2 regions of the Colwellia meonggei genome follow, and region 2 is predicted to be linked to the other one. Evidence: predicted binding sites of a transcription regulator. Region 2 holds the regulator's gene; the other holds the start of a gene.

Region 1 (12,901 bases), on a different contig from region 2:
ATGATGCTCTTCGATTTGAGAACCATAGTTGATTGGCATATCCCAGCCGTAGAAATCAACCATTTTGGCGCCAGCTTCAATATGCTTAGCATGTAATACTGTTTTATTTGTCATCGTACGTTCCACTTACGTTAGTTGTTTCATCTCAGTTTTCGTGCGCTATATGTCAGCACAGCAATTTACTTATCAAGTAAAACTAGGATAAAGACGGAAGATTTACAAAAAGTGGCCAAGATTATAACTGTGCGGAGCTGTTGATTCAACAGATAAAACGGCTTTTAAAAAATTTAAAATGGACAAATAAAAATATTCCAAATTATATTTTCAAAAGCACACCTTTAAAAAATATAATTCCACAGCAAGGTTGTAAATATCCTCACTAGCAAATTAAAATTTTAAATAAGCAGAAATAATAAAATTATCGATGTGAACAACCAGCTAACTTTGTATTAACTGGTTGAAGAAATTGAGGCTTTTCTTGACTGAACGGTCAATAAAAACAAGTAATTCAGCAATATAAAGTTTATTGGCGTGGCTTAGCTAAGTTTGGTAATTCACCTTTAAAGCCTAAGGCTTGGTTTACCATGAGTGTTTTAGCAGGTTTGATATTATTCAGTAACGACATACCTAAACCACGAATTAATTTTACAGCCCCTTGTTGTGGCGTAAATGCTTGCTTTATGGCTTCCATAGCGGCAATCATTTCAGCTGCTTCACTTTTTCGCCAGCGAGCATATTGCTGCAAGGGTTTATTGCTACACCAACTGTTGTTATCAACATCCCCGCTTTCTTGCGCTTTTGTCAGCTGTTGAGCAATGGTTTGTGCCAACGCTGCTGCGTCAAGTAGCCCTAAATTAACGCCTTGTCCTGCTAATGGATGAATAGTATGAGCCGCGTCGCCCACTAAAACAACGCGATCTTTAACAAATTCTTGTGCAATTCGCATGGTTAATGGATGAGTAAAACGTTCACTTGCTAGAGTCACTTGCCCTAACTTTCCATCACTGGCGGCAGTAATTTCTTTAGCAAACTCTTCTGTTGGCAATGCTGTTAATCGTTCAGCCTCTTCTGGGCTAGTTGACCAAACTATTGAGCATAAATCGTCTTGAAATAAAGGTAATAAAGCTAACGGACCTGTCTCTAAAAATACCTGCCACGCTGTATTTTGATGACCTTGTAAGCATTTCACCGTTGCAACAATGGCATGGTGATCATAATCACGAAACGTTAATGGTACTTGCATTTGCTGACGTACCCATGAGTTTGCGCCATCTGCCCCCACCGCAAGCTTAGCGATTATTGGCATAGCCGCACTCCCGCCAGCCTGATTCGCTTCAAAGGAGGCAAACACTTCGTTATCACCAACGCTTAGTTGCTGCAATTTATTATCAGTAAAAAATGTTATACCGCTGTCTTGTTGAGCTTTATGCCATAAAGCATTGCGGATAGCCTTATTTTCAATGATATAGCCTAACTGTTCTGGCGCATTGGCAATCGCGGAGTGACTAACATCTGATAGTGAAAAATCTAATTGTCCATAGCCCGCTTTATCCCATATATGCATGTCAAAATATGGCTGAGCACGCTGAGCGATAATGTCTTGCCAAACATCAAGGTTAGTGAACATTTGCTGACTTGCGGCATTAATTGCGCTAACTCTAACTTCTGGTTCATTACTAAGTTCGTCTACCGGTGTATTATCAACAATGGCAACGTTCAGCTCTGTTTGTTGGCGAACTGCAAGCGCAAGCGTTAAGCCCACCATGCCACCACCAACAATTAATAAATCAAATTTTTGCATTATGTTTCACATTTATTTAAATAACGAATAGCGCAACCACTATTACCAAATTGCTAATCTTTCTAATTAATAGCCCATAGTTTTCTTAACCAAGGCATTTTTTAAGCTGGGTAAGTAATTTAAAACTTTCAAACCAATATTTCGCCCTACCACTAAAGGCGGCAGTTCATTTGAAAACAAAGTCACTAAAGAGTCGGTTAAGGTGATCACGTGTTTTTGATCTTGCTTACGCGCTTGTGCATAAGCCATTAAATGTTGAAAAGCACCAATATCATGCTTATTTGCTATCGCTTGAGCAATGACCTGCGTCATATCACTAACGTCACGCAAACCTAGATTAAACCCCTGCCCAGCAATTGGATGAATGGTATGTGAAGCATTACCAATTAACGCCATACGGTGATAAACCTGTTCTTTGGCTTGTAATAATTTTAAAGGATATACAACGCGCTTGCCCACCTGCGTAATGTTACCCAACCAATGGCCAAAGGCGTTTTCTAGTTGCTTAGCAAATTCATCGTCAGCCAAATTCGACATTTGTTCTGCAAGTTCTGGTGTTAATGTCCACACTAAAGAACATCGACCCGAAGTGCTATCCTGACTTACTTTACTTGCGTGAGCTGCGTTTGAATTTGTCAGCGTTGAAAGCGGCAACATAGCAATTGGGCCGGTTTCTGTAAAACGCTCATAGGCAATGTTTTGATGATGCTTTGCAGTTCCAACATTGGCAATTAATGCAGATTGCTGATAATCAGCACTGGTTGAGCCAATATTAGCAAATGTTCGACAAGCAGAATGAGCGCCGTCACACGCTAACAACAATGCTGCGCTTAACTGTTTACCCGAATTTAATTCAATATTAACTTGTTCACTTTGCCATTGAATATCGCTAATACTGTCGGGAGCAAACCAAGTTATGTTTTGTTTAGGGGCCAAAGCTTTTAATAGCGCATTGCCAATAAAAGACATTTCAGCAACATAACCTAAAGCATCAACTTGGTGATGCTCTGCATAAAGTCGAGCTTTTCCGTAATGACCACGGTCTGAAATATGAATATTATTAATTGGCTCGGCATGGGCTTGTAAATATTGCCAAGCGCCAACGCTTTTTAAATATTCTGCACTGCCATGGGATAACGCCAAAACGCGATCATCAAAACTCTTTGATGGATCCGTTAATACCGGATTAGCTTCAACAATTGCAATACGCAAAGAAGACTGTTGATGGTTAACGAGTGCAGAAAGGCTTAATGCCATTAAGGCACCTGATAAGCCACCACCAGAAATAACCACATCAAAATGTTCATGCTCTGGTTTATTGGTTTGGTCGCTATTTGAGCTATGCTCACTGTTATTCATCGTTAACCTATTCTTTTACTTATTACGGTGGTGACACAAAGTGTACCCTGTTAAGTTGGTTATCACTTTGTGTTTAATCAATGCTTTACAGTATTCATTTGGTATTAGCCATCAATTGTTCAATTTCGACGATGGTTTTGGGTGCATTAACAGTTAGGTTTTCATAGCCTGTTTCAGTGACCGCAACATTATCTTCAATACGAACACCAATACCGCGCCATTTTTCATCAACACTTTTATCATTTAGTGGAATATAAATGCCAGGCTCAATGGTCATCACCATATTAGCGGCAAATGGACGACATTGTTCTCGTTGCGCATTGGCGTGATAATTACCAACATCATGTACATCAAGCCCGAGCCAGTGCCCTAAACCATGAATAAAGTATTTCTTACAAGCACGTTGCGCCAATAATACTTCTAAATCGCCTTTGAGAATGCCTAAGTCGTATAAACCTTGAGTTAAGAAATTACAAACAATACGATTTAATTCAGCAAACGTTTGCTCGGGTTTAATCGCTGCTATGGCTAAGTTTTGACTATCAAGCACTAATTGATAAATGATGGCCTGTTCATGACTAAATTTACCATTAACCGGAAATGTTCGCGTAATATCAGCAGCATAGCCTGCTAGCTCGCCGCCGGCATCAATTAGTAATAAGTCGCCATCATTTAATGCTTCATCATTATCGGTGTAATGAAGAATATTGGCGTTATCACCGCCAGCAACAATCGAGCTATAAGCGGGGTGACGTGCACCATTGCGCGCAAACTCGTGTAATAATTCCGCTTCTATTTGATATTCAAATTTACCAGCGATTGTTTTCTGCATTGCTCGTTGATGTGCAGCACCGCTAATAACATTCACTTGTCGCATGATATTGAGTTCAGCGCTTGATTTATGCAAACGCATCTCATGAATAATATCGCTGCAATCTAATAAAGATTTAGGCACTTTTGCACCAGTACGCACAGCCTTTCTTATATCAGCTAACCAAGACATAACTTGCTGTTCGAATGCTGGCTCTCCTTGCTGACAGATAAGCACCGCATCTTTACCTTCAATTAACGGCAAAAGTTGCTCATCTACTTCTAAGAGACTAAAACATATATCAACCTGATAATCTGTTACAGCGGCAATTTGCCCAACACGTCGGCCATGCCATATCTCTTGCAAAGCATCTTTTTCGCGTGAGAATAAAATACTTTGCGCTTGCCCATTAGCATTTTTTACCAAGGCCAAAATAGCATCTGGCTCATTAAAGCCGGTAAGAAAATAAAAGTTCTTACTTTGGCAAAATGGGTATTCTGTATCGTTACTTCGTGTAACTTCTTTACCTGCCGAGATAATAGCGATGCTGTTCACGGGCATTTGCTGAATGAAATCGCTTCGACGCTGGCAAAACTCTGCAGCAGGTAATAAGGTGTTTTTGATCATTGATGTCAATTTCAGGTTAGATAATTGTTGAATAACATAATTACTTATTCGAGTTAAAAACTAGTGCAATGTTGCTTCTTTATCTTTCGATGCTGGTGGTGTACCTAACTCAGTAAAGCACAATAAGGCAGATATTCTGACGTATTCTGCGATTTCAAAATAAGCTTGCTCTGTATCTTCGTCTTCTTCCATTTCATCAGATAAATTAGCAATTTCACCAAAATCAGTCAGTACTTCTTTAACGTCATCAGAGAAAGTTGTATTTTTAGTTTGCTGTAAACCAAAGCCCAAGTTAAATCCTTGCACCCACTTACCTAATGCATGACCACGTTCAACAATTGAGTCATCATCGTCAGGTAGCATCAGTTGAAAACTGTATGATTCATCCAAAATTTGTTGCCAAATATCACTGTAAATATCTTTAACTAAACTTTTAACTGCAGCAGGCAAACCTTCTGCGTTATTTAACATGTCGTTGACCATAGCAATGTAATCATTACTTTCAAACTCAAAGCCAGCAGAAATCAAACCAGTAAGAACACCATGAATTTCTGCCGCATGCGCTTCAACACTTTCACTAGTTAAAACAGCTTGTGCAGAGGAAAAATCTAAAGAGGAGTTGTCAGCCATAAAAATATAAATTCAATCGAGGGTATATTAGCGGCTATCGTAACACTGGCCTTGCTTTGATTCCAGAAAAAACCATAGAGATCACTTGCATAGTGCAACACTCGCCGTTATAGTTCCTCCTTATGGCAGACTAAGTTTTAGTAATTATTTACTTTTATTAGAGTTAATTAGCACTAGTTAGCTGCCAACAGCAAAATTATATTGAGTAGTTTGCTCAATGAACTAAATGACTGCTTTGAGAAAAACAAGATAATGAGCCAACACACAGTAACAATAAATGTTGCCAACAAACGATTAAAAATCGCTTGTCCTGCTGGCCATGAATCGGCGTTATTACAAGCTGCTGATGAAATTAATAAACGCTTAGAGCATGATGCGAAAAAAAGCCATTCAGCTAAAACACCTGAACAAGCATTAGTGATGATGTCCCTCAATCTTGCCAATGATTTAATTCAAGCACGTACTGAACTTGCTCAAGAACGTGAAGAAATGCAAAGCAAAATTGAATTGCTGCAAAATACAATTGAACAGGCAGTTAACCCCACTAAAACTGCGTAATTAGTTTCTAGTTGTTCAAAATTTAAGTATTTACTTTCCTCGCTTGTTTAAAGAAACTTCAAATCGTTCAAGCATTAAGCATTCAGGTCTTACAAGTAATAAAATACTTAATACCACCAGAATTATTAGCTATAATGAATTTGTCTTCTGGAGTGTTCGTTTGCGAACTACGTCCCTGAGCCGATAAGTTTTACCTAAGGATTTTGACTATTAGCTATTGTGCAAGCCCGGCTCGTATCGGGAAGCCTACGGTTAGCATGATATTTCCGCCCTGAACACCCGGTGTTCAGGACTATTGTGAGCTGCGGCATTCTGGAAGTCACCTATCTTCTTTATCAAAAGAAACACGCTCCAGCTAAATTAATATATCAACGATATTTCCGCATACTCTCTAGAAAATCACCCAGTGTTCTGAACAACCGTGAGCTGTGGCATTCTGGAAGTCACTAACTTTTTCGAAGTAATAACTTCCCCTCACTCTTTTCGCTTATTAAAAGTATCAATAACATTAACTTATACTAGCTTGTTGCTTACTTTGGGTGAAATCTGGTCTTGGTAATTTATCTAAGACACTGTAAAGATAAATAACAAGTAGCGTTAAGGCTGCAGTCGTGAAAAACAACCATGAGCCACCAAATTGATCGAGGATAATACCACCACCTAATGGCGCAATTGCAAAGCCAAACTCATAAAACGACGCAGCGCCAAAGTATGCGCCACGTAAATGATCTGGAGCCAGTCGGTCAATATGCACATTCATGGTCGGAAATAAAATAGTTTCCGCTAAACTCATAACAACAATAGCGCCTATCCAGCCCCAAAAAAGTGTCAACGGGTTCACCGCTAACCATATCTGTGAGCACATCAGTAAAACTAAACCTACATGGATTCGGCTAACCAACGACAAACTTGCCATTAATTTTAGTAGTAAAAATTGAGTTGAAATAATAACGACTGCATTAGTAAAGATCATCGCAGAAATAAGCTCTAGCAAATCAGGAACTTTCGCGCGCGTTAAATACTGTATAAGCGAGCTGTCCATTTGCGCATAGATAAACATGCACAAAATATTAGCCAAAATTAGGCATTGCAATAACTTATCCGCAATCAAGACTTTAATAATTTTGTTGTCGCTATCACTCGCCACTGGTGTGTTAGTCGCCGCTTGTACTGCCGATGAACTTGTAGCTTCAGTAGCAACTTCTTTAGTTAATTTTGCTAAATTCTGTTTACTATGTCGGTGAAAACCCCACCATAAAATAACGAGTAAGAATGCAAAAGTACCAGCGGTTATATAAAAACTTGATTGCTCTCCCGTTAAACCTAACCATAACCCTATCATCGGCCCTACTGCGCAGCCGACATTAACGACAAAATATAATGATTGCATGGCAAGTTCGCGAGTATTTTTATCTTTAATAATATCGCCAATTAATGCGGAAGTTAACGGCCGCCAGAGTGCAGTAGCAACTGAGCATAAAGTTATAACGACAGCATAACCAGCAATAGAATTCACTTGTGCTAATAAGGAAAAAGAAATGATGTACAAGGTACCGCTGAGGTACATTAATGGTCGACGTCCAATTCGATCAGATAGCACACTACCGACAAAGCTCACTAAAACAGAAATAATGGCGGCACTTGAAAGGATCAGTCCAACATTGGTAGCTGACAAAGCAAATTTTTCATAGAGAATTACAGCTAAAAACGGCCACACCATATAATAACTGCCGCGAGTAATGAACGAACCAAATAATAAAATCCACATTAATAACGGAAATTGTTTAATTCGTGCTAATGAAACATCGCTTTTCATTGGTTATCCTTTTACCTTTACTTCGGCACTCAGGATATATACAAACTAAATACTTTACAAATTATTTAGCAATTCTTTGCTTAACTTCACCATTAATTAATAGACCTACTTTGCCTGTTAATAATATACTTAACTTAGTTAACTTTTTCTTATGTAAAGCTGCATAGACGTAATGCCCATAGACTGTAAACTAAGTGTTCAAACATCGACAAATAGTCAATTGAATAACCAACATACTAGCGACGAACGACCCATTGGAGTTTTTGATTCCGGTATTGGTGGTTTATCTATTATGCAATGTATTGCTCAGCAGCTGCACAATGAAAACCTTATTTATGTAGCTGATACTTTGCATGCGCCTTATGGTGAAAAATCCACACAATTTATTCAACAACGAGTTAACGAAATTGCAAATTGGTTTATTGAAAGAAATACCAAGGCAATTGTTGTCGCGTGCAACACAGCAACGGTTAGTGCCATTGATAAGCTTCGTGAAAATATAAATATTCCAGTAATCGGCGTAGAACCTGCGATTAAACCAGCGGCAAACTTAAGTAAAAATAAAAAAGTAGCTATTTTAGTCACTAAAGCAACATCTGAAAGCCAACGCTTCTTATCATTAGTAAACCAATATAGAAATAATAGTGATGTTTATATTCAACCTTGCCCAGGTTTAGTTGAACTGATCGAGCAAGATCAAAAAGATTCATCAATCTGTAAAGAGTTACTTTCAAGCTATTTACTGCCCTTGCTTAATAAAGGCGTTGATACCATTGTCCTAGGGTGCACCCACTACCCATTAGTAAAATCTATGATCAGTGACATTTGTGGTCAAAATATCATGATAATGGAAACCGCGCTGCCAGTAACAGAACAACTGCAAAGACGGCTTAATTCAAATAAAATGCTTAATAACAGCAAAGAGCTAGGTACTGCATATTTTTATAGCTCTAAAAATTGCTCTGCTCAACAGCAGCTTTTTTCACATATTTGGCAACGCCCTCTTCTTGTCAATAAATTTTTATAAACCGTCAATATTGCTAACAAGCCTTAAAAATACTAGGCGATTTGCAATTAAATTGACTCAGCTCAAAGACGTTTAGCCATCTAGGCGTAAAAAACTCTAGGAAATAGTTAACTAAACGGTTAGAATGTCACTATTAAAACAGGTCTTGTTTTTCAGTTCATTTATACAGAGGGTTTATGTCTACACACCTTTTTACTTCTGAGTCAGTTTCAGAAGGTCATCCGGATAAAATTGCCGATCAAATTTCTGATGCGGTATTAGATGCGATTATCGCAAAAGACAAGAACGCACGCGTTGCTTGTGAAACTATGGTAAAAACCGGCGTTGCCATTATTTCAGGTGAAGTATCGACTAACGCTTGGGTTGATTTAGAAAAACTAACCCGTAAAGTTATTAGTAATATTGGTTACACCTCATCTGATGTTGGTTTTGATGGTGAAACCTGTGGCATTATGAATTTAATTGGCCAACAATCACCAGAAATCGCTCAAGGTGTTGACCGCACTAGCCCTGAAGAACAAGGCGCTGGTGACCAAGGCTTAATGTTTGGTTACGCAACTAACGAAACACCAACCTTAATGCCCGCTCCATTATACTATTCGCACCGCTTAGTTGAGCGCCAAGCTGAAGCACGTAAATCAGGGGTATTACCTTGGTTACGTCCAGATGCTAAATCTCAAGTTACGTTTATCTATGAAGATAATAAGCCAGTAGCAATTGATACTGTAGTACTGTCTACTCAGCATAACCCTGATATCAAACAAGAAGATTTAGTTAATGCGGTAATGGAAAACATAATTAAGCATGTTTTACCTGAAGAGTTATTAACTAAAGAAACTAAATACCATATTAACCCAACAGGCCGTTTTGTTATTGGCGGTCCAGTAGGTGACTGTGGTTTAACGGGTCGTAAAATTATCGTAGATACTTATGGCGGCATGGCGCGTCATGGTGGCGGTGCCTTCTCAGGTAAAGATCCATCAAAGGTTGATCGCAGCGCAGCATATGCTGGCCGTTATGTTGCTAAAAACATTGTAGCTGCTGGTTTAGCAGACCGTTGTGAAATTCAAGTATCTTACGCTATTGGTGTTGCTGAGCCGACTTCGATTTCTGTTGATACGTTTGGAACAGGTAAAGTTTCTGAAGAGCGCTTAGTTGAACTTGTGCGTGAACATTTTGACTTACGTCCATATGGCATCACAAAAATGCTTGATCTATTGCACCCTATGTATCAACAAACAGCTGCATATGGTCACTTTGGCCGCGAACCTTTTGAAATGACAGTAGGCGACGATACATTCACGGCATTTAGCTGGGAAAAAACCGATAAAGCTGATGCATTGCGCCAAGCTGCTAACTTATAAGCCAGCATAAAGCCTGAGCTTTCTAGATATAAAAAACGCTGCCTGATTAGAGCAGCGTTTTTTTATACTTATTTACCTAGTAATCTAGTATTAAAGTAGTTATCACGTTAATTCTATTACTCATAACGTAATGAGCTTATTGGATTTTTACGTGCAACTTTGGCTGCATTAGTACCAACGGTGAACCAAGCAATAAATAATGACAATGTGCCAACGGTGAAGCAAATAGGCAACAACCAAATTTGGTCAATTCGATACGGAAACGTCTCGAGCCAACTTAACATGCCATAAGCTGCGATAGGCCAAGCAATGATATTTGCCAAAACTACAGGTTTTGAAAACTGCCAAATCAACAATTTAACTATGTCTTTAACACTTGCTCCCATCACTTTACGAATACCTATCTCTTTCGTACGACGCTCAACCGTAAAGGCTGACAGTCCATATAAACCTAAACACGCAATAATAATTGCTAATACAGAGAATGCTAAGAATAACTGTGCCGTTGTTAATTCATCTTGATATTGCGCTTGCATCATCTCTGACAAAAACTGTAAATCAATAGGCTGTAAAGGTACATTAGTCTTCCACACTTGCTCTATTTTACTAATTAACTGAGATAATTCTTTAGAATCAATGACACCGGAATTAAGCCCAATGTTGGCGACTCGAAAGCGACTTGGGTTGAGCATAAAGGCCGTTGCACGAATACCAAATTTAATCGATCTAAAGTGAATGTCAGGTACCACGCCAATAACTGTTAAATCTTGTCTACCTAGCGTTAGTGTTTTTCCAATAATGGCTTCTGGCGTTTTGAAACCGAACTTACTCAACGCACTTGCGTTCAAAATAACGCTCGCTTGACCATGTTCAGTTGCATCATGTGCAACAGGTGTTATTTGATCACTGCCAAAGTTTTCATCAAATAATCGACCCGCTAGCGGTTTAACATCATACGCCTCAAAGAATCCGTAGCCCATATTATGATAATTCAATAATACAGGTTCGACTTTATTACCGCTCTCATCCGAGCCAGACAACGTAAATAAATTATTATTTTCATTGTCTTGCGTTGGTGCTTCTGAAGAGAACGTAACAGAGCTAACCTCTGGAATATTTAATAATTCTTGTTTTAAGCTTGGTAAATTATCTTGCGCAGAACGAATATTTAACACTAACTTATTGGCACTTTGGTAACCAACATCGACAGAATTTGAATAAAGTGTTTGTCCATAAACAACTAACGTAGCAATAACTAACACAATTGAAGTTGTAAATTGAAATATGACTAAGACACTGCGTAATTTAGCTGAATTCCCAGATTCACCACTTTTGCTTGATTTTAATATGTGGCCCGGTAGAAATCGTGAAAGGTATATTGCAGGATAGATTCCAGCACCAATACCAACAACCGTAGCAACAACAATAAGCGATAATAACAAACCAGGTTCATTAAACAGTCTTAGTGCCAATTGCTTGCCTAAAATATCATTATATATAGGCAACACTAATTCTGACGCAGCAATAGCAAATAGTAACGCAACAAAAACAATCACTATCGCTTCACTTAAAAACTGTATCGCCACTTGCAAACGGCTTGCGCCTAAGACTTTGCGCATTGCAACTTCTTTTGCTCGCTTACTGGCCTTTGCAGTTGAAAGGTTCATAAAGTTAATACACGCAATCATTAGCACAAGAAAAGCAACGACAGTAAAAGTATTAATCATTTCCTGATCGCCCATCGGCGTCATATCGCCCATATTTCCGGCATGCTTTTTAGCATTAAGGTGTAAGTCAGTAACTTTCATAACACGTTGACGAGAAAAATCAGTTACTTGCTTACCTTTACCTTGCTCTCCTAACAAATTTCTAGACGTTTTAATTAGCGGACTTTCATTGTTCATCCAATAATCAATACGATCTTGCAGTTGCATAGGAGTTATTCCTGCATTTAGCTTAAAGTAGGTATAAACATTCACACTGGTCCAAGTATCTAATATATTATTATTTGGTGGAAATAGCGCCGGTTGTAGATAAAACAGCATATTAATATTTAAATGTGTCTCATCGGGTAAATCTTTTAGTACGCCGGTAATTCTCACGTCACTAGCAGGATTACGACCAACACAGCAAACCGTTAAGGTTTCGCCGATCACGTCGGTGCGACCAAAATATTTCTTGGCAAATTCTTCAGTGACTAACAAGTTCATAGGTTGATTAAACGACTTAGCTCTCGAACCATGTACAAATGGCAGATCAAAAACATCAAAGAAACTGCCATCAGCTAAGGTAATGGCTTCGTCAAAAGCGTTGTCGTCTTTACGAACGGTTAATGACCATTGTATTAAACGTACACCAGTTTCTATTTCGTTTTTAGCGTAATCACGAATGGCTTCCATCATTCGCCCTGCCGAACGCACAGTCAAAAATGGCGCCTGATTTGGCATAGTATAAGCGGTGTGTATACGCACTAATCTGTCGCTGTCTTTTAACCATTTATCAAAGCCGGTTTCCTCTTTGACAAACAGCATAATTAAAATGCAACTCATCAAAGCAATGGCTAAACCAAAAATATTGATTGCTGAAAAAACACCGTTTTTGATGATATTACGCCATGCGGTAATTAGGTAATTCTTAAACATAATGCCTCCTAAGCGGCCTTAATGTTTTCAGTCACAACGTGACCATCAAACAGGTTAATTGTCCGTTTTGCATAATCTGCATGCGCAGGACTATGCGTTACCATTACAATAGTGGTGCCCTCGTCGTTTAAGGCTTGCAGCATTTCCATAACCTCTTGACCATGCGCGCTATCTAAGTTGCCGGTTGGCTCATCTGCTAAGATCATTTTCTGATCTCCCACTACCGCACGCGCTACAGCCACCCTTTGTTGCTGACCGCCCGATAA
Region 2 (12,901 bases):
TTCCTGTAGCAATTTACTTAGTTAATGGCATTAAACTACAAGGGCAAGTAGAGTCATTTGATCAGTTTGTAATTTTACTTAAAAATACCGTGAGTCAAATGGTATATAAACATGCTATTTCTACGGTAGTGCCTGCACGTGCAGTGTCTACTATGCCTACTCCTCAAGCCAACCAGTCTGGCTTTAATCAGGATCAAGAGAATTAATGAATCTAGCTCGTATTGTGTGGAGTCGCTCATTTGTTTGATAGGTATCAAGCAGGTGAGCAGGCGATACTTGTTCATTTAGATTTCCCAGATGATAACACCCGTGAAGATCTACAAGAATTTGAAATGCTTGTTAGTTCAGCGGGAGTGACTGCGTTAAATACGGTTACCGGTAAACGTAATACACCACATCCAAAATATTTTGTTGGTACAGGTAAAGCACAAGAAGTTGCTGACGCTGTACGTACGTACAACGCTAATGTGGTGTTGTTCAATCACAGTTTATCGCCGTCACAAGAAAAAAACGTGGAAGCATTATGTGAGTGTCGAGTGGTTGATCGTACAACCTTGATACTTGATATTTTTGCTCAACGTGCGCGTACTCATGAAGGTAAATTACAAGTTGAACTTGCGCAACTGCGCCATATTAGTACACGGTTAATTCGTGGTTGGACGCATTTAGAACGTCAAAAAGGTGGTATAGGTTTACGAGGGCCTGGTGAAACACAGCTCGAAACCGATAGACGTTTACTACATGAGCGCATGGTAAATATTCGCCGACGTTTAGAAAAAGTGGAAAAACAAAGGCAGCAAGGGCGAAGAGCGAGAAACCGCGCCGAAATTCCTACCGTGTCTTTAGTGGGGTATACCAACGCCGGCAAGTCAACATTATTCAATCATATAACACGTGCAGATGTTTATGCTGCTGACCAGTTATTTGCTACCTTAGATCCTACATTGCGTAAAATTGATGTTGAGGATGTTGGCCGCGTTATTCTAGCTGACACCGTAGGTTTTATTCGTCATTTACCACATGACTTAGTTGCCGCATTTAAAGCAACGTTAACGGAAACCCGCGAAGCAGAGTTGTTATTGCACGTTATCGATATTTCTGATGAACGTCGCAGTGAAAATATTGAACAAGTTGAAGAAGTTTTACAAGAAATTGAAGCGGGTGATGTACCTCAATTATTAATTTGTAACAAAATAGATTGTTTAGATGATGTTGAGCCTAGAATCGACCGTGATGAGCATGGCTTGCCAATTCGCGTGTGGTTATCAGCACAACAGGGCATCGGCATTGAGTTATTATTTGAAGCTTTAGCGGAACGCTTGGGCAAGCAAGTAGTCAAACACCTACTGTGTTTGCCGCCAAGTGCCGGAAAACTTCGAGGTCAACTTTATCAATTAAATTGTATTGCCCAAGAGCATTATGACGAACAAGGCAATTGCTTGGTAGATGTAAAATTACCACTGAGAGAGTGGAATCGATTAGTAAAACAAGACGAAGCTGAAATAGAGCACTTTATTCAAACTTAACAGACTGATATATTAGCCCAAACCTAATGTTTTATGCGTATATAGCAGTTTAGGCATTAATTTTTTATAGCGGAGAGTACCATGGCTTGGAATGAACCGGGGAATAACGATAAAGATCCCTGGAAAAATAAAGGTGGCAAAAATCAAGGTCCACCAGATTTAGACGATTTGTTAAAAGATATCGGCAACAAGTTTGGCGGTGTTTTTGGTGGTAATAAATCAGGTGGCGGTTCTGGAAAAAGCCTTTCTAGTGTCGGTATTATGGTGCTATTAATTGCGGCTATTTTGGTTTACGCCTTCACTGGCTTCTACACCATTAAAGAAGCTGAGAAAGGTATTGTATTACGCTTTGGTCAGTACGCAGGCACAGTAGAACCTGGTTTACGTTGGAAGTGGACATTTGTTGAACGCATTATTCCAGTTGATATGCAAACCACTCGTGATTTGCCTTCTGCTGGTTTTATGCTGACACAAGATGAAAACGTTGTTCGTGTAGAAATGCAGATCCAGTATCGTGTTGTCGATGCACGTAACTATGTATTTAGTGTTACTGATGCTGATGACAGTTTAAGTCAATCACTTGATAGTGCGTTACGTTACGTTATTGGTCATTCGTCAATGGATGATATTTTAACAAGTGGACGTGAAGAAGTTCGCCAAGCGGTACGTGTACAGTTAGAAAAAATAATTGAACCATACAACTTAGGTTTGATTATTGTTGATGTTAACTTTAAAGATGCTCGTCCTCCTGAAGAAGTAAAAGATGCCTTTGATGATGCTATTGCTGCACAAGAAGATGAAGTAAGATTTTTACGTGAAGCTGAAGCATATGCTAGAGGAATTGAGCCGCGTGCTCGTGGTCGTGTTAAGCGTTTAGAGCAAGAAGCATTAGCGTATAAATCGCAAACAGTGTTAGATGCGGAAGGTGAAGTGGCACGCTTTAATAAACTTTTACCTGAATACCAAGCGGCTCCGGAAGTAACACGCCAACGTATGTATTTAACAGCAATGGAAAAAGTTTACAGTAATACCAGTAAAGTGATGGTAGATGTTGATGGCGGTAATAACATGATGTATTTGCCACTGGATAAAATTATGCAGCAACAATCAACTGGGCAGCGCGTAATTCAACAATCGCTACCAAGTGTAAACCAATTGCCAGCGTCAACGAACAGTGCGCCAGCATTGTCGGGTCGAAGCGATCGATTCAATAGTGGGAGAAATTAAGCCATGAAAAATTTCCTATTGGCCATAGTTGCCCTACTATTTGTCTTAACAGTTTCATCAGTTTTTATTGTTTTTGAAGGCCAACGCGGTATCGTGTTCCAGTTCTCAAAAATTAAACGTGACGGTGATAGTGGTGATATGAAAGTGTACGAGCCTGGCCTACATTTTAAATTTCCATTTATTAACACGGTACGTAAACTTGATGCGCGTATCCAAACCTTAGATGAAGCGCCTGATCGTTTTGTAACATCTGAGAAAAAAGATCTAATGGTTGACTCATTTGTTAAATGGCGAATCGTTAACTTCTCAACATATTACTTACGTACCTCAGGTTCTATCGATAATGCCCGCGCATTATTAAAACAAAAAGTAAATAATGGCTTACGTACTGAATTTGGTACCCGCACCATTAAAGAGATTGTTTCTGGCGATCGTGATGCAATTATGGCGAAAGCGCTTGAAAGCGCTGCAAGTAGCCGTGAAGATCTTGGTATTGAAGTAATTGATGTACGTATTAAAGCGATTAATTTACCTACGGAAGTAAGTAATTCAATTTATGATCGTATGCGTGCTGAGCGTACAGCTGTTGCTAAAGAGCATCGCTCTCAAGGTCAAGAACAAGCAGAAATTATTCGTGCAACTATTGATGCAAAAGTAACAGTAATGTTAGCAGAAGCACAAAAGAGTGCGCGAGAAATACGTGGTGAAGGTGATGCATTAGCTGCGAAAGTTTATGCTGATTCATACGGACAAGATGCCGAGTTTTTTAACTTTTTCCGTAGTTTAGAAGCCTATGAAAAAAGCTTTAGCTCTAAGAATGATATCTTAGTTGTTAAGCCTGATAGTGATTTCTTCGGCTATTTAAAAGACGGTAAAAAAGACAAGTAAACTTTTTTGAGTTTATTTTGAAAGCCATGACACCTGTCATGGCTTTTTTATGTACAGGATGTACGGTATAACGCAGTCACATGGATGTGAAAGAGCGTATATGTATAGAATGTTTGGTTAGTTTTTTTGTTCCAGACAAAAATTAAGTACCAGCATCCATGCAGGCAATAACGAGGGTACAGGTCGTTCCTTGCTATCCATGGCATCACGACATTAATATATCCATATATGTCGATGTGAAAGAGTGTGTATGTATCGGTCTCTCTCATGCATTCTGTATTTCGAGGCACAAAAGCATATAACTACAAAATAAATTGACGTAATTTGATGGTATAACAAACAGGTATCATCGGATAAGGAGCGTTTGTGACCACTACATTGTTGATGGCCATTGCCATTGCACTCATTATTGAAGGTTTGATTCCTGCGCTGTTTCCTAATAAGTGGCGTGCTTATGTATTGAAGTTAGCCAACGAACCAGTGACCGCAATACGACAAATTGGCATTTTTTTAGTCTTGATAGGTTTTGTCATGTTGTGGCTGATAAATTAATTTTTCGCTAAGCTACCTTGATAACTAACTTTTTTATAATCGAGTTAAAAATCGACAATAATTGCTTGGACTCAATATTTATATTTGATAGAATCCCCGCCTAATTTTCTTACCAATATGTGAACATGGGTAAAAACGTCGTAGTTCTAGGCACCCAATGGGGTGACGAAGGTAAAGGTAAAGTCGTCGACTTACTTACTGATAAAGCCAAATATGTAGTGCGCTATCAAGGTGGCCACAACGCAGGTCATACACTAGTCATTAACGGTGAAAAAACCGTATTACATCTTATTCCATCTGGCGTATTACGTGATAACGTAAAATGCTTAATTGGCAATGGTGTAGTTCTTTGTCCTAAAGCACTAATGACAGAAATGGCAATGTTAGAAGAGCGTGGCGTCCCTGTACGTGAACGTCTTTTAATTAGCGATGCATGTCCGTTAATTCTTCCTTACCATAATGCCTTAGATGCAGCGCGTGAAAAAGCACGTGGTAGCAAGGCTATTGGTACTACGGGTCGTGGTATCGGTCCAGCCTACGAAGATAAAGCTGCTCGTCGTGGTTTACGTGTTGGTGATTTATTTTGCTCAGAGTCATTTGCTGCAAAATTAAAAGAAATTATGGAATACCATAACTTCGTATTAACCACATACTACAAAGCTGAGCCAGTAAGCTATGAAGAAGTATTAGCTGATGCAATGGCTGTTGCTGAAACGATTAAGAGCATGGTTGCTGATATCTCTGAAATGTTAGATCAAGCGCGTAAAGCGGGTGAATCTATCATGTTTGAAGGTGCCCAAGGTACTTTACTTGATATCGACCATGGTACATACCCGTATGTAACATCTTCTAATACTACTGTTGGTGGTGTTGCGACAGGTAGTGGTTTTGGCCCTCGTTACTTAGATTATGTTTTAGGTATTACGAAAGCTTATACCACACGTGTTGGTTCTGGTCCTTTCCCTACGGAATTAGATGACGAAATAGGCCACCATTTAGGTACTGTTGGTCATGAATTTGGCGCAACTACCGGTCGTGAACGTCGTTGTGGTTGGTTTGATGCTGTAGCTATGCACCGTGCTGTGCAGGTAAACAGTATCAGTGGTTTCTGTTTGACTAAGCTTGATGTTTTAGATGGTTTAGAAACATTAAAAATCTGTGTTGGCTATAAAACTGCCGAAGGTGATGTGATCACTGTACCGCCGACAGCTGCAGAAGGTTACGAGAAAATCACACCAGTTTACGAAGAAATGCCAGGCTGGAGTGAAACTACTGTTGGTGCAACATCGCGTGATGCTTTGCCAGCAAATGCAATTGCTTACATTAAGCGCATTGAAGAAGTGACCGGTGTACCAGTAGATATTATCTCTACAGGCCCTGACCGTAACGAAACCATGATTTTAGTTAATCCTTTTGATGAGTAACTAAAAAATAATTAAGCATTAAAAACCACCTAAAAGGTGGTTTTTTTGTATCAGTAATTGTTTAAATATCCAATTTTGCTTTCCGTCACTTATTTTTAATTTCAACTGAAATGCTTTGCTAGCAATGATAATAGACCCAGCTCAGAGGTAGACCAGTTTTTATCTAAATTTATCAAATTGTCCCTAATTTCTGTTATCTGGCATGAAATGATACAAAATACCATCATCTTCCATATAAAACGCTTGTTTTAAACCTAAGTTTTATATTTAACTCTTTTACCGCTTAATAAAGTGTTCTAATCGTTATTTATCCATGAATAGTTACTTTTATATGCTGAATATTCAGCTAATTAATGTGAATTACGAAGTTGCTCAAGCTATATTATTTATAGCTTGTAGCGAATTAATATATATAAAAGAGCTTGAAATTAGCAAGTGCAATGCAATACTATAGAAAGTGTAAATATTGAATATAGATTTCATGAATCATTGTTTTAAAAAATATAACTCGTAAAACTGAACTAAATACGCGCATTAGCTTCACATATTAGGAATTGACATGACAGACCTTCGCCAACAAGCACTTGATTATCACGCATATCCAACTCCAGGAAAAATTAGCGTTGAATTAACAACTCCTGCTGAAACCAGCCAAGATCTCTCGTTGGCATATAGTCCTGGTGTTGCGGAGCCTGTTCGTGCCATTGCTGAAAATCCTGATGATGTTTATAAATATACTGGTAAAGGTAATACCGTAGCGGTTATTACAAATGGCACTGCTATATTAGGATTAGGAAACTTAGGGCCAATGGCATCTAAGCCAGTAATGGAAGGTAAAGCTCTACTGTTTAAACGTTTTGCAGGTATTAACTCATTTGATATTGAGGTAAAGCACAAAACAGTCGAAGATTTTGTTAATACTGTTGCCAACATTGCAGACAGTTTCGGTGGAATTAATCTTGAAGATATCAAGGCACCTGAATGTTTCGCTATCGAAAAAGCCCTTATCGAACGTTGTAAAGTGCCAGTATTTCATGATGATCAACACGGCACGGCGATAGTTACCGCCGCGGGTATGATCAACGCCTTAGAGATTCAAGGTAAAGAGCTACGCCATGCTAATATTGTTTGTATGGGCGCCGGCGCTGCAGCCATAGCTTGTATGGAGCTCCTTATTAAGTGTGGTGCACAACGCGAAAAGGTTTACATGTTAGATACCAAAGGTGTTATCCATACCCGTCGCGATGATTTAAATGAATATAAAAAGCTATTTGCTAATAATACTGATAAACGCACATTAGAAGAAGCTATTGATGGCGCAGATGTGTTTGTTGGTGTATCTGGGCCTGACGTACTATCACCCGAGCATGTTAAATTAATGGCGAACAATCCTGTTATTTTTGCTTGTTCAAACCCAGACCCAGAAATTAAGCCAGAGTTAGCTATGGCAACCCGTGATGATTTGATTATGGCAACTGGCCGCTCTGATTACCCAAACCAAGTAAATAATGTTCTTTGTTTCCCATTCATCTTCCGTGGTGCACTTGATGTGCGAGCAAGAACCATTAATGATGAAATGAAAATTGCTGCAGTACACGCAATTCGCGCTTTAGCAAAAGAAGAAGTGCCAGCTGAAGTGCTTGCTGCCAGCGGTAGTAAAAGTTTAACGTTTGGTAAGGATTATATTATTCCAAAACCTATGGATTCTCGATTACGCTCAGCAGTTGCAAAAGCTGTTGCGCAAGCTGCGGTTGACTCAGGTGTCGCAGGATTGGAGATGCCGGAAAATTATAACGGTTAATCGTTATAAACTAGGTTGTTAAATATCAAAAAGGGAAGCGAATAGCTTCCCTTTTTTGCACCCTTTATTAATTGAGAGTTTTAGTGAATAATACCCACGCTATATCGTGGGGATGTTGTTTGCTATATGTAACTATTAGTGACTCCCACTTTGATGAGCAAGCCGTTGTATATAAGTTGATAATTTTAGTTAATTTGGAATGACATGAATAAAGAAATTAAAGCCTATCTTGCTGATTCGGAGTTACTACTGAATGCAGTTGGTGAAGGTATTTATGGATTAGATGCTCAAGGTCTTGCTATTTTCATTAATCCGGCGGCAGAGGCAATGACTGGCTGGTCTTCGGAGGAGTTATTAGGGAAAAATATTCATCAATTTCATCATCACAGCTACAGTGATGGAGAACCATATCCTGCTTGCGATTGCAAAATATTTAATACCGCACTAGATGGTATTTCACGACAAGTTAGTGGTGAAGTTTTTTGGCGTAAAGATGGTAGTAGTTTTCCAGTTGAATATACCACGCAAGCAGTATACAAAAATGACAAAATTATCGGGGCTGTTGCAGTTTTTCGTGATGTCAGCCAACAACAAAAAATTGAATTAGCACTGCGTAGTGCCCTAGAAAACGTGCAGTCACTTACTGAGCAACTGCAGGCTGAAAACACTTACCTGCAAAACGAGCTAGCCCAAGAATGGTCATCCGCAGGCTTAGTGGGCAAGAGTTCAGTTGTAACTAAAATGCTTTCGCAAGTAGAGCTTGTCGCGCAAACTGATAGCACGGTTTTAATTTTAGGAGAGAACGGTACGGGTAAAGAGCTCGTAGCACGTAATATTCATGCTTTAAGTCAACGTAATGGCTCAACTATGGTAAAAGTAAACTGTGCTGCATTTACGCCAAGTTTGCTTGAATCTGAATTGTTTGGCCATGAAAAAGGTGCATTTACTGGTGCAACAGAGCGTCGAAAAGGTCGATTTGAATTAGCCAATGGCGGTACATTATTTCTTGATGAAATTGGTGAGCTCACCATGGAAGCGCAAGGAAAATTGCTACGTGTACTGCAAGAGCAAGAGTTCGAACGTGTTGGCGGCAGTGAAACAGTCTCGGTTAATATTCGTATTATTGCGGCAACAAATAAAGATCTATCGGCGATGGTCGCCAGTGGCGAGTTTAGAATAGACTTATTCTATCGACTCAACGTATTTCCGGTAACTGTACCGCCATTGCGAGACCGACGAGAAGACATTCCTCTACTATCGCAAGCCATTATTGCCACGTTAAATAAAAAACTTGGTAAAAGTATTACAGCCATTAGTAACAAAAGCTTAACCAAGTTAATGCAGTACCAATGGCCGGGCAATATTCGTGAATTGCAAAATGTACTTGAGCGCGAAATGATTCTGACTAAATCAAGAATTTTGAGCTTCAACTTTAAAAGTTCAGCAAAGACGCTCGAGTCCACTGAATATGAAACTTTAGCACAAGCCGAATACAAACATATTAGCAGCGTACTTAAAGCCTGTAAGTGGCGTATTGGTGGAAATTTAGGGGCTGCAAAGCAATTAGATTTACCTGAAAGTACTCTACGTTCTCGTATGAAGAAGTTAGGAATTATTAGGCCAAGCTAGTTTTTCTTTCTCCTATAAATAAGTATTAAACCGCGACATATCGCGATAGCGTGATATATCGTGCTTTTGGTCGTTGTTTATATTTCTTATTGTTTAATATTATTAATATAAAACAGATGCTTATTGCTTTTATTGTACTTGGAACACATATTGCTATTAGCGGGTATCCTGTTGTTCGTATTAGTAGTAAACCATGAAGTTTGATTATAAAGCAGAAGACTTGATTATTAAGCCCTATAAGTCTGAATCCCCCGTTTATGTCCGTAAACAAAAAGGACGTTACCAAAAAATTAGAAAGCTAACTGGCTTTGTATTTGTCATGATATTTGTTTTGTTACCTTGGGTTAATTACCAAGGTAATCAAGCGGTATTGCTTGATATTGGTAAGCAACAATTTCATATTTTTTCGCAAACCTTTTTCCCACAAGATTTCACTATATTAGCTGGTTTGTTGATAGTGAGTTGTTACTTACTCTTTTTTGTTACTACCTGGTTAGGGCGAATTTGGTGTGGTTACGTATGCCCGCAAACTGTATGGACATTTAGTTTTATTTGGGTTGAAGAGTGGTTAGAAGGTAGCAGAAATCAGCGTATCAAACGTGATAAACAGCCAAAAACACTAGATACCATTGCACGTAAGTCTGCCAAACACCTAGTTTGGGGACTAATGGCATTTTTAACCGCAACTACATTCCTGAGTTATTTTTTACCAACGCGTGAACTATATATTGATTTAGTTCAGCTTGATTGGACTGGTTTAACAACTTTTTGGGTAATGTTTTTTGCTATTTGTACCTATGGCAATGCCGGTTGGTTGCGCGAAAAAATGTGTATTTACATGTGCCCGTATTCACGCTTTCAGTCTGCGATGTTTGATAAAAATACATTGTTGGTGGCTTACGATAAATTGCGTGGTGAAAATCGTGGTCGTCGAAAACGCAAGCAAGATCCTAAAGAGTTAGGCTTAGGTGATTGTGTAGACTGTAATCTTTGTGTTGAAGTTTGTCCTGTTGGCATAGACATTCGTAATGGTTTGCAATATGAATGTATTAATTGTGGTGCGTGTGCAGATGCTTGTGATCAGACTATGACGCAGTTTAATTACGCTAAAGGGTTGATTAGTTATACCAGTGAAAATGCATTACTCGGTAAAAAAGCAAAACTATTACGCTCTAAAATTGTGGGTTATGGCGTGTTATCTATATTAGCAATGGTTTTTATGGCGTATACCATTCAGGTGCGAATACCGATTGAGTTCTCGGTATTGCGTGATCGTGGTACGTTATTTCAAGTTGATTTTCATGATAATGTAACCAACAGCTATTTACTAAAAATTACTAATAAATCTCAGCTAAATCGTCACTTTAACGTTAGTGTTCTTAACAATAATGTCAGCTTAAGTGCTGAGAGCAACATACTTATTAAAGCTGGAGAAATTGCCAGTGTGCCAGTGCATTTGACTATAACACCAGAAGAAATCAAAGAGCGTGTCAGCGAAGTTTCTCTGCAAGTAAGTGTCAGTGATATGCCGGAGGTTAAAGCGATTACAGAGACGAAGTTTTTTTCAAATTAATTTGGTGTGTAGATTAGGTTGTTTAACCAAGGCGTCGATGGGACGCCTTTTTTTTGCTTAAAAATTACATAAAGCCTGACTTATTGTTTAGATAAAAATGCAGTAAAATAATGATATTACCTAGCCATGACGTAACAAAAAAATTTGCATGACAAACTCTATTAAACAGAATATTTCAAATATTGCTTTAGTTGTTGAAAACTATGATGACGCTATTAAATTTTATACTGAGAAACTAAACTTCCAACTTATTGAAGATACCGACTTAGGTGCTGGTAAACGTTGGGTACAAATTGCCCCACCGAATTCAAATGGTACAAATTTGTTATTGGCGCAAGCAAGTAACAATGAACAAAATAACGCTATTGGTAACCAAGCCGGTGGAAGGGTATTCCTTTTTCTACAAACCAATGACTTTTGGCGTGACTATGAGCATATGAAAAGCCAAGGTGTAGAATTCACTGAGGAACCGCGTGTGGAAGAATATGGCACTGTGGTGGTTTTTAAAGATTTATATGGTACTAAATGGGATTTATTACAGCTTAATAATCCAAGTTTCTAAATAGGAAGTTAATTAACAAAAAAGGCGCTTAAAGCGCCTTTTTTAATATTGAGCTATGAGCTCTATCTAATCTTCTACTTCTGTTTCGTATTCACTAAAGTCAGTCACACCTTGTGCTTCTAACGCTTTACGAACACTCGCAGGTAGTTTTTGTGTATTGTCTTTAGCTAGATCACCATCATCTGGTAAGGGTTGGCCAGTAAAAGCATGTAAAAATGCTTCACATAATAGTTCGCTATTCGTTGCATGACGCAAGTTATTAACCTGACGACGTGTTCTTTCATCAGTTAACACTTTTAATACACGTAAAGGGATAGACACGGTGATCTTTTTAACTTGCTCACTTTTTTTCCCGTGCTCGGCGTAAGGGTTAATATACTCGCCATTCCACTCTGCCATGAATATTCCTCTATGCTTAAATAATTATGAAAAACCTATAATTAGCTTATCTGGTATACCAGTAAGTTATAAGTTTATTCTTGACCGCTAATTTTACTGGTTGTGAGGCGTGAGTCAATAACGAATGTGTAGAGGGTTAGATGTCTAAAGTTCTTGACCATCTCTTACAAACCGTTTAGATTTATAGACGTCCAAACATCTACATAGAAAAGCGTCTATACAGGAGCACACATGAGTGATAAAAAAATTGCCACTACTGCGGTTCGCGCAGGTATCAATAGCGACCAGCATCATGGTGCTGTCATTCCTGCAATTCACCTTTCCAGTACGTATGCATTAAAGGGTTTCAATGAGAAACGTCAGTTTGATTATTCTCGTACGGGCAACCCAACTCGTGCTACTTTTGCTCAAGCTATTGCAGATTTAGAGCAAGGTGCGTTAGGTATTGTCACTAGTACAGGTATGTCAGCGGTGCATTTGATTTGTCAGCTGTTAAATACTGAAGATACTGTAGTTATCCCGCACGACTGTTATGGTGGTAGTTTTCGATTATTTACACATTTAGCAAAACGTGGACAATTTAAGTTGGTTGTAGTTGACCAAAATGATCAGCAGGCGCTAGCAGAGGCCTTAGCAAGCAAACCAAAATTAGTTTTAATCGAAACGCCAAGCAATCCATTACTACGCTTAGTTGATATTGAAGATATTACTAAGCAGGCTCATCAAGCAGGTGCGTTAGTGGCTGTTGATAATACTTTTTTATCGCCGGCTTTGCAGCAACCTTTATTATTGGGCGCTGATATTGTATTTCATTCCACTACTAAATATATCAATGGCCATAGTGATGTAGTTGGCGGTGTTTTGGTTACCAAAGAGCAAGCATTAGGTGAAGAGTTGGCATGGTGGGCAAATTGTATCGGCATTACTGGCTCGGCCTTTGACAGTTTTCTTGCATTACGTGGTCTAAAAACGTTGCCGATCCGGATGAAGCAACATCAAATTAATGCCAATGCGGTAGCCGCTTTCTTGCAAGAACACCCCGCCGTTGAACGTGTCTATTTCCCTGGACTAGCGGATCATCCACATCATGAATTAGCAAAGAAACAGCAACATGACTTTGGCGCCATGATGAGTTTTGAACTTAAAGGCGGTGTTGAAGCAGTAAAGGTACTGTTTGATAAACTAGAATTTTTTACCTTAGCGCAATCATTGGGTGGCGTTGAAAGTTTGATCAGTCATCCTTCAACTATGACACACGCCGGCATGGAAATTGAAGCTCAGCTTGCTGCGGGTATTACGCAGTCATTAGTACGATTGTCA

Evidence for each region. Region 2 encodes MetJ, which represses methionine synthesis genes. Its sites were predicted from a motif close to TAGACGTCTAGACGTCTA; they were not measured.
Region 1: a site for MetJ is predicted at 8,695-8,712, ahead of metK (methionine adenosyltransferase). Genes of this name have one in related genera too.

What each region holds. Positions count from the first base shown of each region.
Region 1 covers NZ_BAAJLZ010000004.1:63,781-76,681, reverse strand. The annotation lists gene gcvT (glycine cleavage system aminomethyltransferase GcvT) at 1-114, opposite strand, end outside; gene AC27E9_RS11220 (UbiH/UbiF/VisC/COQ6 family ubiquinone biosynthesis hydroxylase) at 524-1,801, opposite strand; gene ubiH (2-octaprenyl-6-methoxyphenyl hydroxylase) at 1,868-3,160, opposite strand; gene pepP (Xaa-Pro aminopeptidase) at 3,255-4,598, opposite strand; gene AC27E9_RS11205 (UPF0149 family protein) at 4,659-5,228, opposite strand; gene AC27E9_RS11200 (cell division protein ZapA) at 5,481-5,786, shown strand; RNA gene ssrS (6S RNA) at 5,928-6,109, shown strand; gene AC27E9_RS11190 (MFS transporter) at 6,295-7,602, opposite strand; gene murI (glutamate racemase) at 7,775-8,629, shown strand; gene metK (methionine adenosyltransferase) at 8,806-9,993, shown strand; gene AC27E9_RS11175 (ABC transporter permease) at 10,110-12,635, opposite strand; gene AC27E9_RS11170 (ABC transporter ATP-binding protein) at 12,644-12,901, opposite strand, start outside.
Region 2 covers NZ_BAAJLZ010000007.1:55,275-68,175, reverse strand. The annotation lists gene hfq (RNA chaperone Hfq) at 1-206, shown strand, start outside; gene hflX (ribosome rescue GTPase HflX) at 240-1,526, shown strand; gene hflK (FtsH protease activity modulator HflK) at 1,608-2,753, shown strand; gene hflC (protease modulator HflC) at 2,757-3,641, shown strand; gene AC27E9_RS15585 (DUF2065 domain-containing protein) at 4,008-4,193, shown strand; gene AC27E9_RS15580 (adenylosuccinate synthase) at 4,319-5,617, shown strand; gene AC27E9_RS15575 (malic enzyme-like NAD(P)-binding protein) at 6,177-7,418, shown strand; gene AC27E9_RS15570 (sigma-54 interaction domain-containing protein) at 7,623-9,047, shown strand; gene ccoG (cytochrome c oxidase accessory protein CcoG) at 9,241-10,620, shown strand; gene AC27E9_RS15560 (VOC family protein) at 10,769-11,182, shown strand; gene metJ (met regulon transcriptional regulator MetJ) at 11,249-11,581, opposite strand; gene metB (cystathionine gamma-synthase) at 11,813-12,901, shown strand, end outside.